Regions from separate parts of the Dyella sp. 01N36 genome, predicted to be linked through region 2. Evidence: predicted binding sites of a transcription regulator. Region 2 holds the regulator's gene; each other region holds the start of a gene.

Region 1 (7,051 bases), on a different contig from region 2:
CAGATCGTTGACGGCCAGCACGAAGGTGGACGCGATGATCTCAGGCATGGCTCGCTCCTTGGCGATGGCTTACAGATGATCGGCGTCGATCACGGCCTTGGCGAATGCTTCGGGTGCTTCCTGTGGCAGGTTGTGGCCGATACCGCCGGTGACTAGGCGGTGCTCGTACTTGCCTGTGAACTTCTTGGCGTACGCGCTCGGGTCAGGGTGCGGTGCGCCGTTGGCGTCGCCTTCCAGCGTGATCGTCGGCACGCCGATGGTGGGCAGCGCGGCGAGTTTCTTTTCCACCGCGTCATACTGCGCCTCACCTTCGGCCAGGCCCAGACGCCAGCGGTAGTTGTGGATGGCCACGGCCACCTGGTCGGGATTGTCGAACGCCGTGGCCGAGCGCGCGAAAGTCGCATCGTCGAACGCCCATTGCGGCGATGCCTGTTGCCAGATGAGGCGGGCGAAATCGTGCGTGTACTTGGCGTAGCCGGCTTCGCCGCGCTCGGTGGCGAAGTAGTACTGATACCACCACTGCAGCTCGGCCTTGGGCGGCAGCGGCGCGCGGTTGAGTTCCTGGCTGCCGATCAGATAACCGCTGACCGATACCAGCGCCTTGCAGCGCGCCGGCCACAGCGCAGCCAGGATGTCCGCCGTGCGGGCGCCCCAGTCAAAACCGGCGACGACGGCCTGGTCGATCTTGAGCGCATCCAGCAGCGCGATGGCATCGACGGCGAGTGCGGCCTGCTGGCCATTGCGCTTGGTGTCCGCCGAGAGAAAATGCGTGTCACCGTAGCCGCGCAGGTAGGGAACGATCACGCGATAACCAGCGGCAGCGAGGATGGGCGCCACATCGACAAAGCTGTAGATGTCATATGGCCAGCCATGCAGGAGCAGCACGGGCTTGCCGTTGGCCGGGCCGTCTTCCGCATAGGCCACATCCAGTACGCCGGCCTTCACGCGCTTCAGCGGCTTGAATGATGTGTGGCCGCCCGTGACGCTGTGCTTGACCGTGGTGTCAGCCGGTTTGGCCGTCTGCGCACTGGCGAGCGACGCGAGGCCGAATGGGGCGATCGCAAGTCCCATGGCCGTTGCTCCCAGGAAGGTCCGGCGCTGCTGATTGATCTGATCCGACATGAAACATCTCCCTGCGGGTTGGTGTGCCCACATAGAAGACCATGTCCCTGTGTCTGCTCTGTGTGGAGGCGCGGGGGAATTGAAAGTTCGTGTACCAGACAAGCCTGTCGATACATTGGGATACAAAACGACCCGGCCCCCTTTTGTAGCCGGCCGAGTGCCTCCATGCTGGCGCTGGGAGAGGGCCGTTTGCCCCACGCTTAGCTGCCAACAGGGAAGGGATATGGCCTGGCTGGATCCGCCGTGGTTTACCCCGGAAGCGCTGGCCGCCGAGTGGCGCAAAGATCTAGGGAAATGGCTGATTGGCGTGGCGACTACCGCCGTGGTGTTGGCCCTCCTATGCCACCCCGAAGCCGTACCCACGGCGATCTGTATCGACTCCGTTGGCATCGACGTTTTTCTCGCGCTGCTGGAAATGCAGTTGATTGTCGCGCTGGTGATCTCGCGCGACCCGTTGCTGGAGTTCTTTCGGACAGCCTACGTGTCTGATGATCCACTAGGCGCCGTGCTGCGCAAGACAACGTCGTTTGTCCGATATATGCGCGAAGCGTTGCGTGGGTCGTTTCGAGCGTAAGCGGCGCTTTCCGTTTGAGGAAGGCTCGGGGAATCGATGGCGTGACCCTAGCAGCGCGCATCAACGCGCGCTGCATGGTTCTATCTGCCCCCGGTGCGATTCAACGCATCTGATACGGATGGAAGATGTGATCCTTGGCGGACACTTTTACGTGGCAGGTGTGGCCGCAATCGGAGACACCGGTGGGGTCGGCTGTGAAGGTGCTGGTGGTTGCGTCGAAATCGAACAGCGCATAGCCCCAGCCGGCGCTCTTGGGGAATCGCTTGCTGTCTTTCTCGATGACGAAAGCCTGGGTGAAGACGTCTGGCACGTCCACGGCAAACGGGGCTTCGGTGCTCTTCTTGAACTTCCACTGCAGCTTGGCGATCTTGGAACCCTCGGGGAAGGGTTTGCCATTGCCGGGGATGCCCGATTTGTAGGCCTGGATCATGATCGGGTTGGCGACGATCACCTTGAGCACTTCGTCGGTACGTGCGGAGGAGACCACGGACCAGTCTTCATAGCCCTTGAAGTCGGCGAAGGCGACACCGCTGGGCGACACGAGCGAGTACTTGTCTTTGATGCTGACGCCGGCTTTGGCCTTGTCCTGCGCATACAGGGCCGATCCACCCAATACCACCAGCATGACGGCGGTGGTCGCAATGGCGAGCTTGCTTGTGCGCTTCATGGCTACTCCTCGCATGGTTGTCGTGGACGCGCGTGGTCTGCGGACGTCAGTTCATCGGCAGGATCACAAATCATCGCGATGCGTAAATCCATCAGACGAAGGTGTCGATGCCTGGCATCGAGGCCTGAGCATGTTTCATCTTCGAAACGCCCCTGCGTCTGCTCGACGCCGACTTCACAAGGGCCATCCGCGGTGGCCCAGGTTTCGCCATGGTGGGCGCGCAGGCGGAAGTCGACGTGAAGACCGCCCATGGGCGGCGATGGGATGAAAGCGTTTTCTAAACTTCCGTGGAGCTGCGCCGATAAAACGTGAGCGCGGAGTGATTGGCTCCGTATCCCGGAGCGAAAATGTTGGTACTGGTCGGTGCAGTAGTGGTGCTCGCGTGCGTGCTCGGCGGCTTTGTGCTGTCGCACGGCCAGATCCTTGCCTTATGGCAACCGTATGAGCTGCTGATCATCGGCGGCGGCGCGCTGGGTGCGTTTCTTTCGGCCAATTCGTCCAAGGTGGTCAAGGCCGCATTGCGTGATGTGGGCGGGCTGCTGAAAGGGCCCAAGTACAACAAGCAGGACTATGTGGATCTGCTGTCGATGCTCTACGAGCTGTTCAGCCTGATCCGCAAAGAAGGCTTGCTCGGCGTGGAGGAGCACATCGAGGATCCGCAAGCGAGCCCGCTGTTTTCCGCCTATCCGCGCCTGCAGCGCGAGCATCACCTGATCGAGTTCACCACCGATTGCCTGCGCCTGATGGTGGGCGGCAGCATGAATCCGCATGAGCTCGAACAATTGCTGGAAGTGGAGCTGGAAACCCATCATCACGAAGCGGTGGCGCCTGCGCTGGCGGTGACCAAGCTCGCCGATGCGTTGCCCGGCTTTGGCATCGTGGCGGCGGTGCTGGGCATCGTCACCACCATGGGACAGCTCGATGGCGACACCTCGCGCATCGGCATGCATATCGCCGGCGCGCTGGTCGGCACCTTTCTTGGCATCCTGCTCTGCTACGGCTTCATCGGCCCGTTGGGCGCAGCGATGGAAAACCGGGTGCAGGAGGATGGCCGCGCCTTCGAGTGCGTGAAGATTGCACTGCTGGCGAATCTGCGCGGCTACAACCCCAAGGTGGCGGTGGAGTTTGCGCGCAAGTCGCTGGCGACCAACACCCGGCCGCGCTTCCAGGATCTGGAGGAACATCTCAAGTCGCCGCGCGCCAAGGCGGCCACGTGAGCGAGCAGGGCGAACCACCGCTGATCGTCATACGCCGCAAAAAGCGGCACGGGCATGGCCATCATGGTGGCGCCTGGAAGGTCGCCTATGCCGACTTTGTCACCGCGATGATGGCGTTCTTTCTGGTCATGTGGCTGATCGGCGCGGGCACGCGCGAGCAGCGCGCGGCCATCTCCGAATACTTCAAGAACCCCAGCATGCTGCAGGGCACGGCCACCATGGCCCCGCCGGGCCAGATGGGGCCGGGCGGCGCCAGCACCAGCATGATCAAGGCCGGTGGTGCGCTGGATTTGCCGCATGGGCCAGGCAAGGATCGCCAGGGCGCAGCGGCGGCGAGCGCCGATCCCAAAGAAATCGAAAAGGAAGCGCGCAAGCAGGAACGCGCGCGGCTGGAAGAGTTGATGCAGCAGCTGGAGGCGGCGATCGAGAAGAGCCAGGCGCTGGCGCCGTTCAAGGATCAGTTGCTGCTCGACATCACGCCTGAAGGTCTGCGCGTGCAAATTGTGGACAAGCAGAATCGCCCGATGTTCGACCTGGGCAGCGCACAACTGCGGCCCTACACCACGACGATCCTGCAGGAGCTCGCCGGCTTCATCAATCGCGTGCCCAATCGCATCAGCCTCTCCGGTCACACCGACGACGCCCCGTACAGCAGCGATCATCAATACAGCAACTGGGAGTTGTCCGCCGATCGCGCCAACGCGGCGCGGCGCGCCTTGCTCTCCGGCGGCCTCAGCGAAGAAAAAATCGCACGCGTGGTCGGACTGGCCGCCTCGGTGCCATTCGATCGCGTGAACCCCGGCGACCCGATCAACCGTCGCATCAGCATCATCGTGATGAATCGGCAGGCGGAGGCCGCCTCGCTGTCGCAGGAAAGCGCTGGCGTCGAACACAACGCGCCTGCGTTGCTGCCCGCGATGGCATCCATCGTGCCGGCGAAACCGGCCATCATTGCCGTATCGGGAACGGGCGCCGCCGGTGGCAACGCAGGTGCTGCTGCAGAGGTTCACGCCGACTCGCCGTGAGGCGTGCCCGGCTTAATCGCTGGCCAGCCGATCGATGACCAGATCGAGCAGGGCGCGCAATCGTGCCAGTCGCCGCAGATCGCGGTGATAGCCGATCCAGGTATCGCGCGTGGGTGGTTCTTCTTTCATCGGCAGGCGTTCGATGCCTGGCGTGGCATCGCCCAGCGGCCGCGGCAACACCGCCAGGCCGGCGCCGCTGGCACACAGGCGTGCGTGCACGTCGCGGGCGTTGCTGCGGAAGGCGACGCTGGCGTTGGGAAACTGTGCGCGCAGCCAGCTCACGTCGGGCAGCTCGCCGAACGCCTGGTCCATGGTGATCAGAGATGCGCCCTTGCCGTCGCCGACTTTCGGTTTGCGCGCGCCTTTGTGCAGATAGACGCCATAGTGCATGCGCAACAGTTTTCGCGAGACCACGTCGGGCTCGTCGAATGGCTTGATGCGAAAGGCGAGATCCGCTTCGCGGCGCGCCAGGCTGAGCTGGCGGGTGTCCGTGAGCAGTTCCACCGTGACGCGCGGATGTTGCTGCGCGAACTCGGCGAGTACGGGCGCCAACACCTGGGCGCCGAACCAATCGGAAGACGTGATGCGCAGCAGGCCATCGAGCTCCTGCTGCTGGCCGGCCAGTTCGCGCTGGAAACTGAGTACTTCCTGTTCCATGCGCTCGGCGTGCCGGCATACCAGTAGGCCTTCCTCGGTGAGTACAAAACCATCGCTGGTCCGCTGGAACAGGGTCTGGCCGATCGCCGCTTCCAGGGCGCGCAAGCGCCGGCCCATGGTGGGCTGGGTTTGTCCCAGCGTGCGCGCCGCGGCGCCCAACGTGCCCTCGCGGGCGATCGCGAGGAAAATGCGCAGGTCGCTCCACTCCATCGTCGTGTTCCCCGCCCGTTGAGTGTGCCATGCAAAGTTGCATGGATAGCATGCGATTTATTTAGTTTTCATGCAATTTGGACTGGCGTAGCTTGGACGCATCCGAACGAGAGGCCTTGGCCATGAATGCAAACCCGTCCATGCAGGCCGCTGTGCTGGAGCAGCACGGCCCAACCTTCCGCCGCACGGCCATCGCGCGGCCCAATCCCGGCGAGGGGCAGGTGTTGGTGCGTATCCTGGCCAGTGCGGTCAATCCGCTGGACCTGAAGATCCGCGACGGCAAGGCCGAGCACGCGCGGCACCCGCTGCCGGCGATCCTTGGAATCGACATGGCGGGCGTGGTGGAGAGTGTCGGGCCGGGCGTCAGCGCGTTTCGCGCAGGCGAGGAGGTCTATGGCATGACGGGAGGCGTGGGCGGCGTGCAGGGTTCGCTGGCCGAGTACGCCGCGGTGGATGCGCGCCTGCTGGCGCCTAAGCCGGCCCACTTCACCATGCGCGAGGCGGCGTCCTTGCCGTTGGCCTTCATCACCGCATGGGAAGGTCTGATCGATCGCGCCCAGCTGAAAGCAGGGCAGCATGTGCTCGTGCAGGGCGCCGGCGGCGTGGGCCATGCCGTCATCCAGCTGGCGCGCGCATTCGGTGCGACAGTGGCCGCCGTTGACTCGGCGTCGAAGGCCGCGCAGATCCGCGTCTGGGGGGCGACGCCCATCGAACGCGGCACGCCGGTGGAGCGCTACGTGGCCGAGCATGCCCAGGGCCGCGGTTTTGACCTGGTCTACGACACCGTGGGCGGCGAGGGGCTGGATGCCTCGTTCAAGGCTGTCAAACGCTTTGGCCATGTGGTGAGCGCGCTCGGTTGGGGCACGCACGCGCTGGCGCCGTTGTCGTTTCGGGCCGGCACGTACTCGGGCGTGTTCACGCTGTTGCCGCTGCTGAGCGGCGAAGGCCGCGAGCATCACGGCGGGATCCTGCGCGAGATCACTCGCCTTGCCGAGACGGGAAAGATCGTACCGTTCGTTGATCCACGGCACTTCAACCTCGACACGGTCGCCGACGCCCATGCCCTGATCGAGCGGCGCGAGGCACGCGGCAAAGTGGTGATCGACGTCGCGCCCTGAAACGAAAACGGCCGGCGAGTGCCGGCCGTTCCAGGGTGAACCGAAGAGGATTACTCCTCGCCGTCTTCCTCGTCTTCCTCTTCCTCGCCTTCGTCCTCGAAGGTTTCGAGTTCTTCGACGCGCAGGAAATTGGGCGCCGCATCGGCAAAGCTCACCTGCTTGCCGTTGGCCAGCATCGGGCGCACGTCACGCTGCGTGCTGCCGTTGCGCACCGACTCCACCAGCGCGAAACACACCAGCGCCTCGGCGCTCTCGTCGCCGTCTTCGTCGAACACGGCAACCCAACCCGTGGCGGGCATGATCTGGAGGATGTTTTCTTGTGAGGACATGACACTTCCGGTTTGGGGAAACGAGGAAGCTTGCCGGGTGCCCGGCGGGACTGCAAGCGACGATTTCATGACTGCGCATGTATAGGGGCGCGGCGGCAAAAACGCCCCAAATCTCTCCGCGATAGTGCGCTC
Region 2 (4,191 bases):
CGGCCTGGCCGGCGGCGATCCGCGCCTGGCCGAACAGCTGGAAGTGCTGGGCAACGGCGGCGATCTGCGCGCCTGCCTGGTGATGGCGGCGAATGCACATGCCTCGTCGCTGGACGAAGCGGTGCGCGCCTACCTGCCGGTCAAGCCGCACGCCTGCATTCTCACCAAACTCGACGAGGCCCCGAGCCTCGGCGGCGCGCTGTCGGTGCTGATCCGTCACCGACTCGCGCTCGACTACGTCACCGATGGACAGCGCGTGCCCGAAGACATCGCCACAGCCGATGCGCGGGTGCTGGTGTGCCGTGCCGCGCAAGTGCTCAAGGGCACGGCGCCGGCCGATGACGTGGTGATGGCGGATCGCTTCGGACTAGCGGTGGCAAGTGCATGAGCGGTGTCTTTGCAATGAACCAGGCGATGGGGTTGGAAAGCATGCTGCGTGCGCTGACCGAACGACATAGCCGACAGGCGCCGGTCCAGGACCAGGCGTATGGATTGAGCGGCTCTGCGCCGCGCAAGCGTTGCCGCGCCATCGCGGTGGCCGGCGGCAAGGGCGGCGTGGGCAAGACCACGGTATCGGTGAACCTGGGCATGGCGCTCGCCGTGCAGGGTCACCAGGTGATCCTGCTCGATGCGGACATGAGCCTGGCCAATATCGACGTGCTGCTCGGCCTCACGCCCACGCGTCATATCGGCCACCTGCTCGACGGCGTCTGCTCGATCGAGGATCTGCTGATGACCGCGCCGCACGGCCTCAAAGTGGTGCCGGCCGGTTCGGGCACGCGTCGACTGGCGCAGCTGGGGGCGGGCGAGCACGCGGCGGTGATCCGCGCGTTTGACGATCTGGTGACACCGCCGGACTACCTGGTGGTGGATACCGCCGCAGGACTTTCCGACAACGTGGCGATGTTCGCCGCCGCCGCCGATGACGTGGTGGTGGTGGTGTGCGACGAACCAGCTTCGCTCACCGATGCGTATGCCTTGCTCAAGGTACTCAGCCGCGATTTTGGCGTGCGCCGCTTCCGCATGGTGGCGAACATGGTGCGCAACCTGGGCGAAGCCAGGCAGCTGCATCAGAAACTCGCACGAGTTTGCGATCGCTTCCTCGATGTGGCGCTGGAATTCATGGGCCATGTCCCGCATGACGAACGACTCAAGCAGGCCATCCGTCGCCAGAGCGCGGTGGTGGACCTGTGGCCGTCGAGCCGGTCGGGATTGGCATTCAAGCAATTGGCGGGTGCGGTCGATACATGGGGTGAACCCGAGCGACTGGGCCTGGATCGCATCGCCTTTTTCAGCAGGCAGGCCGCAGTAGCAACGGGGTGGTGACATGAGTGTGGCTTCCGAATATCTGCAGCTGACGCGGCAGAGTGCCGACGAACTGGTTCGCCAGCACGCTCCCTTGGTGCGAAGGATCGCCTATCACCTGATGGGTCGATTGCCGCCCAGCGTGGACGTGAGCGACCTGATTCAGGCCGGCATGATCGGTTTGCTGGAGGCCGCGCGCAATTTCACCACCGGCAAGAATGCGAGCTTCGAAACGTTTGCGGGTATCCGCATCCGTGGCGCGATGCTCGACGAATTGCGGCGCACCGACTGGACCCCACGGTCGGTGCATCGAAAAGTACGCGAAATGGCGGAGGTTGTTCGTCAGATTGAAATCGAAACCGGTTCTGATGCCGATGACGCCGAAGTGATGCGGCGACTGGGCATGGGCGCCGAGGAATATCACCAGGTGCTGGCCGACGCGGCGAGTGCACGCCTGCTCAGCCTTTCCGCACCGGATGACGCGGATGGTGGCGCGGCGTTCGACGTGGCCGATGGCGACAGCCTGAGCCCGGCGGACAGTGTCGAGCACGAAGGCATGCGCGAGGCCCTGGTGGAAGCCATCGGCGGCCTGCCCGAACGCGAGCAGCTGGTGATGTCCCTGTACTACGAGGAAGAACTGAACCTCAAGGAGATTGGTGCGGTGCTCGGCGTGACCGAATCGCGCGTGTGCCAGATCCACGGCCAGGCCATCGTGCGCTTGCGAGCGCGGATGAGCGGTTGGCATGAGGGGCAGGAAAGGAAGGCAGGAAAACGTAAAGGGGCGAGGGGCGACTAACAAGGGCGTGAGTCCGGACGGTCGCTGCGCCGTGCAGGGTCGAACCGACGTCCGGTCGTTGCGCCCTCGCAACCCGACGTCCGGTCGTTGCGCCCTCGCAACTGGTCCCTCGTCCCTGTTCAACACAAGTCATATCTACGCGCAGCGGAGAAAGCGTTTGGACAAGAATATGAAGATCCTCGTGGTGGACGACTTCTCCACCATGCGGCGCATCGTTCGCAACCTGCTGGTCGAGCTGGGTTTCAGCAACGGCCTGATCCAGGAGGCCGACGATGGCGAGAACGCCCTGACCATGTTGCGCAACAACGCCTTCGACATGGTCGTGACCGACTGGAACATGCCCAACATGACGGGCATCGACCTGTTGCGCGCGATCCGCGCCGAGCCCTCGCTGAAGGGCATGCCGGTACTCATGGTGACCGCCGAGAACAACCGCGACCAGATCATTGCCGCCGCCCAGGCCGGCGTGAACGGCTACATCGTCAAGCCGTTCACCGCCGCGACCCTGCAGGAAAAGCTGAGCAAGATCTTCGAACGTCTGGCCGCCAGCGGAGCCACCGCATGAACGCACAAGTTTCCCTGATGGCTGGCGAAGCCATGCCGCCTGAATTGCACGACCTGCTCAACAGCGCCGATGGTGCTGCCTTTGAAAAGGCCCTCGACGCGCTGGTGCGCGAGCGCGAACAGCGCGTGTTCCGCGCACTCGGCCTGCTTGCGCGCGACCTGCACGATGCCGTGCGCCGCCTCGGCGGCGACCTCGCGCAGGAAGGCGTGCCGGGCAGCGTCGCCGATGCACGCAAGCACCTGGAAGACGTGCTGGAAATGAGCTCGCAGGCCGCGCATCGCTCGCTCGATTTCGTCGAGCGCATGCGTCCGCAGGCCGACGCGCTGGCCGAGAACGCCGGTGCCGTGATCGATGGCACCACTGAAGGCGAAGTTGCGCATGTGCTGGCGACGCAGTCGCAGGCGTTCGCCCATGCTTGCCGCGATGGCCTCGCCGATTTCGTGGTCGCGCAGTCGTGGCAGGACCTTTCCGGTCAGCGCATCAAGAAGGTGGTGAATTTCATCGGCAGCGTGGAGAACTCGCTGCTGGAACTCGTGAGCCTCACCGGCGCGCTGGCGTCGGGTGAAGCCGCCGCCGGCCCGGTCAAGGTCACCAGCCAGGATGAGGCGGATCGTCTGTTGAGCGAATTCGGTTTCTGATCGATGGATCCCTCGTTCGACAACGAGTTGCGCGACGATTTCCTGGTGGAAGCCGGGGAACTGGTGCAGCGCCTGGGCGATCAGCTGATCGGGCTGGAGGCCTCGCCGCGCGACGCCGAACTGTTGAACGCGGTGTTCCGCGCGTTCCACACGGTGAAGGGCGGCGCGGGCTTTCTTGCGATCGAGCCGATGGTGCAGCTGTGCCATCACGCCGAGGATCTCCTCAACGTGGCGCGCAACGGGCAGTTGCTGCTCGACGCCAGCCGCATGGATGCGCTGCTTGAAGCGTTGGATCTGCTCAACGACATGATGGCGGCGCTGGCCGGCGGCACGGGGATGGCGATGCCGCCCGCTGGCCTGCTGCAACGCCTGATGCCGGGCAAGGCCGCTGCACCGGCGCCCAAGCCGGTGGCCGCGCCGGTAGCGCCGCCGCCGAGCGACGGCACGATCGACGATTCCGAATTCGAGGCCTTGCTCGATAGCCTCTATGGGAGCAGCGGCGCACCGGGTGCGCCCGCGGCGGTGGCCGAATCGGGCAGCATTTCCGACGACGAATTCGAAGCCTTGCTGGACAACCTGCATGGCAAGGGCGGCCAGCCTGGCGCGACGACGAACGCGGCCGTCGCATCGTCAACCGCAGGCACGATCTCGGACGACGAGTTCGAATCGCTGCTCGACAATCTTCACGGCAAGGGCGGACTACCGGGCGCGAGCGCGCCGGCATCCGCTCCTGCCCCCGCACCTGCTCCTGCCGCCGCACCGGCTAAGCAGGCGGCGCCGGCGCCCGAAAACACCGTGCGCGTGGACACCGCCCGCCTCGATGCCCTGGTGCACCGCGCCGGTGAGCTGGTGCTGGTGCGCAACCGACTGCTGAGCCTGGCGGCCAA
Region 3 (3,572 bases), on a different contig from region 2:
AGTGCATCGCGTGCCGCCGCAGCCGCGCCGTCAGCGTGGCCCGCGCCCAGCGTCGCGGTGTCCGCCATATGGGTCATCGAGGTGCTTGTCTGCTCCAGGCTGGCCGCTTGCGCCTGCGTGCGCGAGCTCAGCGCTTCGTTGTCCAAGGCAAGCCGACGCGCGCGTTCGCCCACCGATTCGGCACCGACGCGTACTTCGGTCAGCACCTGGGTGAGCTGGGTATCCATGGAGGCGAGCGCGCCCAGCAGTTTGCCCAGCTCGTCGTTGGAGCCGACGTCGATTGCCTCGCCCAGCGTGCCGGCGGCGATGCGTTCGGCCACCTGCGTGGCGCGTTTGAGGCGTTGCATGAGTGAGCGCATCAGCGCGCCATCCATCAGGATGGTGACGGCGAGCGCCACGCCCAGCAGCACCAGCAAGAGCACCATACCGTCGCGGTCCGCCGCGCGCTGCATGGCCACCTGCTGGTTGCCCTTGGCCAGCGCGGACTGGAACAGGTTGGCGAAGTCGCTCTGCAGCGGCTCATAGGCCGGCTGCACTTCGGTGGTGAGCTTGAGGCCGCCGATATCGAACTGACCGGCATCGAGCAGGGCGAGGGTCTCGTCGATGATGCGGTCGGCTTCGGCGCGATGGGCGGTGGTGAGCTTGAGCGTCTGCGCCTGTTCCTGCGCCAGTTCGCTGCCCAGCAGCGTCTTCCAGTGGCGCTCGGCATCGATGCGATCGGCGTGGATGCGCGTGTGTGCGTCTTCCACCGCCGAGGGCAACTGGGACATCACGGCATGGACCAGCACCTGCAGTGTGCTGTTGTAGTCGTTCTGCACGCGGCCCACGTCGGCGACCGGGCTGAGCGAACCGTCGACCAGACCCTGGATGCGCGTATCCGCGCGATGCAACTGCACCATGCCGGCCACGCAGGTGATCGCCAGCAGCGACACGATGGCCAGCAGGCGCAACAGCAGACGCTGGCGCAGCGTCAATCCGGTGGTCGGCTTGGAGAACTTGAACATGGGGAAGTCCGGGGTGAGGGAACTGCAAGAGCTGTCGGCTCACCGCGCGGTAACTTTAGCCAAAAATGCAGGAAAAGCGCTTTATCTTCAACTTGTTATGACTGCCTCGCGGGGTCGAGGCGACGCGGAAATCATGGCACGGGAAGATGTCGTCTCCGTGACTTATGTGCTGCACTTCTCATGCTTGAGTCAAAGAAAAACCCCGCCGATGAGGGCGGGGTTTTGGCGGAACGTGAGATGCCGATGCTCAGCTGGCGGGCAATTGCTTGGTGCCGAAGATCTTGTCGCCCGCATCGCCGAGCCCGGGCAGGATGTAGCCGTGCTCGTTGAGCCGCTCGTCGATGGACGCGGTGTAGATCTCCACATCCGGATGCGCCGCTTCGATGCGCTTGAGGCCTTCGGGCGCGGCGACCAGGAACAGTCCCTTGATGCGCTTGCAACCGGCGGCCTTGAGCATGTCCACCGTGGCAACCAGGGTGCCGGCGGTGGCCAGCATGGGATCGACGATCAGCGCGATGCGCTCGTCCATGCGGCCGGTGAGCTTCTCGTAATAGGTGATGGGCTCGAGCGTCTCCTCGTTGCGCTGCAGGCCGACCACGCTCACCTTGGCTGCGGGAATCATGTCGAGCACGCCGGGCAGCATGCCCAGGCCCGCACGCAGGATCGGCACGATGGTGACCTTCTTGCCCTTGATCTGATGCACGGTGAGCGGACCGGCCCAGCCTTCGATGCGCTGCTCGACGGTTTCCAGATCCTTGGTGGCTTCGTAGGTCAACAGCGAAGCCACTTCCGAGGCCAGCTCGCGAAATTCCTTGGTGCTGATGCCGGCGCGGCGCATCAGGCCGAGCTTGTGCTGGATCAGGGGGTGATGGACTTCGACGATTTTCATGGGCAAACCTGGCGGCAGAGTCGGTGAATTGTCACTCACGCGGCGTGATGAGGGCGAGCGGTTTGTCCAGCCGAAGCTCGCGATCGATACCCGCCTTCGCGACCAGTTCCGCATCGTGGCTGACCAGGATCAGCGAGCCGCGATAGGTCGCCAATGCCTCCTCGAGCAGCTGGCGGCTGTCCAGATCCAGATGGCTGTCCGGCTCGTCGAGCAGCAAAAGGTCATAGGGTTCACGCGCGCTGTCGAGTGCCAGCAGGGCGAGCTTCACGCGCTCGCCCCCGCTCAGCGCACCGGCGGCCACGTCGGCACGCTCGCCACGCAGGCCGATGCCTGCGAGATATTCGCGATAGCGCGTCGGTGCATGGCCGGGCGATAGCTCGCGCAGGTTCTCCAGAGCGCTGTGTTGGTCATCCAGCAAGCTGTAGTGCTGGTCGATCAGCAGCAAGCGTTCACCACGCCGGAGTTGTCCGCCGCGTGGGGGTAAACGCCCGGCGATGGCGGCGAGCAGGCTGGATTTGCCGCTGCCGTTGTCGCCGTGCAGGTAAAGGCGTTCGCCCGGTGCGAGATGCAGATTGATCGGCTGGTCATGTCCGTAGGGCGGTATGAAGTCGTGCAATTGGAACGATGCACGCGTCGCCGCATGCTCACCCAGGTCGAAACGCTGGGCGCGATGCACGTCCACGCGAGCACGGGCCTCGGAGAGTTGTTCGTGTTGCCTGGCTTGTTGCAAACGCTGCGCGGTGAGCAGGCGGGCACCGGTGTCTTCCGAGCGCTGCTTGCGCCGATCCAGCAGGATGGTGGGCATGTTCGCGTTTGCACGTTCGCGCTGGGCTTTCTGTTGTTGCCTGGCGAGACGTTGCCGCTCTTCGTGCTGTTTGCGCTCGAGCATCTTCTGCTCGCGTCGCGCCTGATCCAGTTGCCGCCCGGCCGCCTGTTGGTCGGCATCGCGTCGCGCGGCATAGGCGGCGTAGTCGCCGCCATAGCGACGCAAGCCTTGCGGTGAGAGTTCGTCGATGCTTTCCACGTCGGCCAGTAGTGCGCGGTCGTGGCTGATCAGCAGATAGCCGCCCGCGTGTGCCGTCAGCTTTTCGCGCAACCAATGCCGGCCGCGACGATCCAGGTGATTGCCGGGCTCATCGAGTATCAGGAAATGCTGGTCGTGTTCGAACAACTGCGTGAGCTGCAGGCGCACGCGTTCGCCGCCGCTGAGGCTCTCCCATGGCCGTGCCAGATCGCTCGGTAGCGCGGCCTGTTCCAGCCATCGACTAGCCCGTTCGTACACGGTCCAGTCGTCGGCAAGCGCCTGGAAATCCGCAGGATCAACGCTGCCTGCCTCGATCCGGCGCAGCGCATCGAGTTTGTGCTCCACGCCCAATGCCGCAGCGATGCTGCCGCCGAACGCCGACCAGCGTTGCGGTAGATAGGCGAGCTCGACGGTGCGCGCGACCTGGCCGTGGGTGGGTTCGATCCGGCCAGCAAGGATCTGACCGAGCAGAGACTTGCCGCTGCCATTGCGTCCGACCAGTGCATGGCGGCCAACGGAAAAGGACGTCTCGAGTTTTTCGAAAACGGGATCGCGACCCGGCAAGGCAAAGCCGAGCTGGTGGATAAATATGGCTATGGCTGTCATAGACCCTCCGATAGGGGAGTGGCATACGACAAGGGGTCGGGCGCTTAAG

What was found. Region 2 encodes FliA, which starts transcription of late flagellar genes. Its sites were predicted from a motif close to TAAAGTTTNNCNNNCNNNGGCCGATAA; they were not measured.
Region 1: the regulator FliA is predicted to act here: its motif matches at 2,642-2,668, upstream of motA (flagellar motor stator protein MotA).
Region 3: the regulator FliA is predicted to act here: its motif matches at 1,036-1,062, upstream of AC1DMG_RS11505 (methyl-accepting chemotaxis protein).

Annotation. Positions count from the first base shown of each region.
Region 1 is NZ_JBFTRY010000046.1:2,709-9,759, forward strand. Features, by position in the region: gene AC1DMG_RS10295 (bleomycin resistance protein) at 1-48, opposite strand, end outside; gene AC1DMG_RS10300 (alpha/beta fold hydrolase) at 70-1,122, opposite strand; gene AC1DMG_RS10305 (hypothetical protein) at 1,346-1,696, shown strand; gene AC1DMG_RS10310 (cytochrome P460 family protein) at 1,797-2,363, opposite strand; gene motA (flagellar motor stator protein MotA) at 2,711-3,580, shown strand; gene motB (flagellar motor protein MotB) at 3,577-4,605, shown strand; gene AC1DMG_RS10325 (LysR family transcriptional regulator) at 4,618-5,472, opposite strand; gene AC1DMG_RS10330 (zinc-dependent alcohol dehydrogenase family protein) at 5,595-6,590, shown strand; gene AC1DMG_RS10335 (hypothetical protein) at 6,641-6,919, opposite strand.
Region 2 is NZ_JBFTRY010000004.1:40,059-44,249, forward strand. Features, by position in the region: gene flhF (flagellar biosynthesis protein FlhF) at 1-388, shown strand, start outside; gene AC1DMG_RS01950 (nucleotide-binding protein) at 385-1,326, shown strand; gene AC1DMG_RS01955 (RNA polymerase sigma factor FliA) at 1,328-2,101, shown strand; gene cheY (chemotaxis response regulator CheY) at 2,259-2,666, shown strand; gene AC1DMG_RS01965 (protein phosphatase CheZ) at 2,663-3,304, shown strand; gene AC1DMG_RS01970 (chemotaxis protein CheA) at 3,308-4,191, shown strand, end outside.
Region 3 is NZ_JBFTRY010000058.1:1,912-5,483, reverse strand. Features, by position in the region: gene AC1DMG_RS11505 (methyl-accepting chemotaxis protein) at 1-1,004, opposite strand, end outside; gene upp (uracil phosphoribosyltransferase) at 1,252-1,893, opposite strand; gene AC1DMG_RS11495 (ATP-binding cassette domain-containing protein) at 1,925-3,523, opposite strand.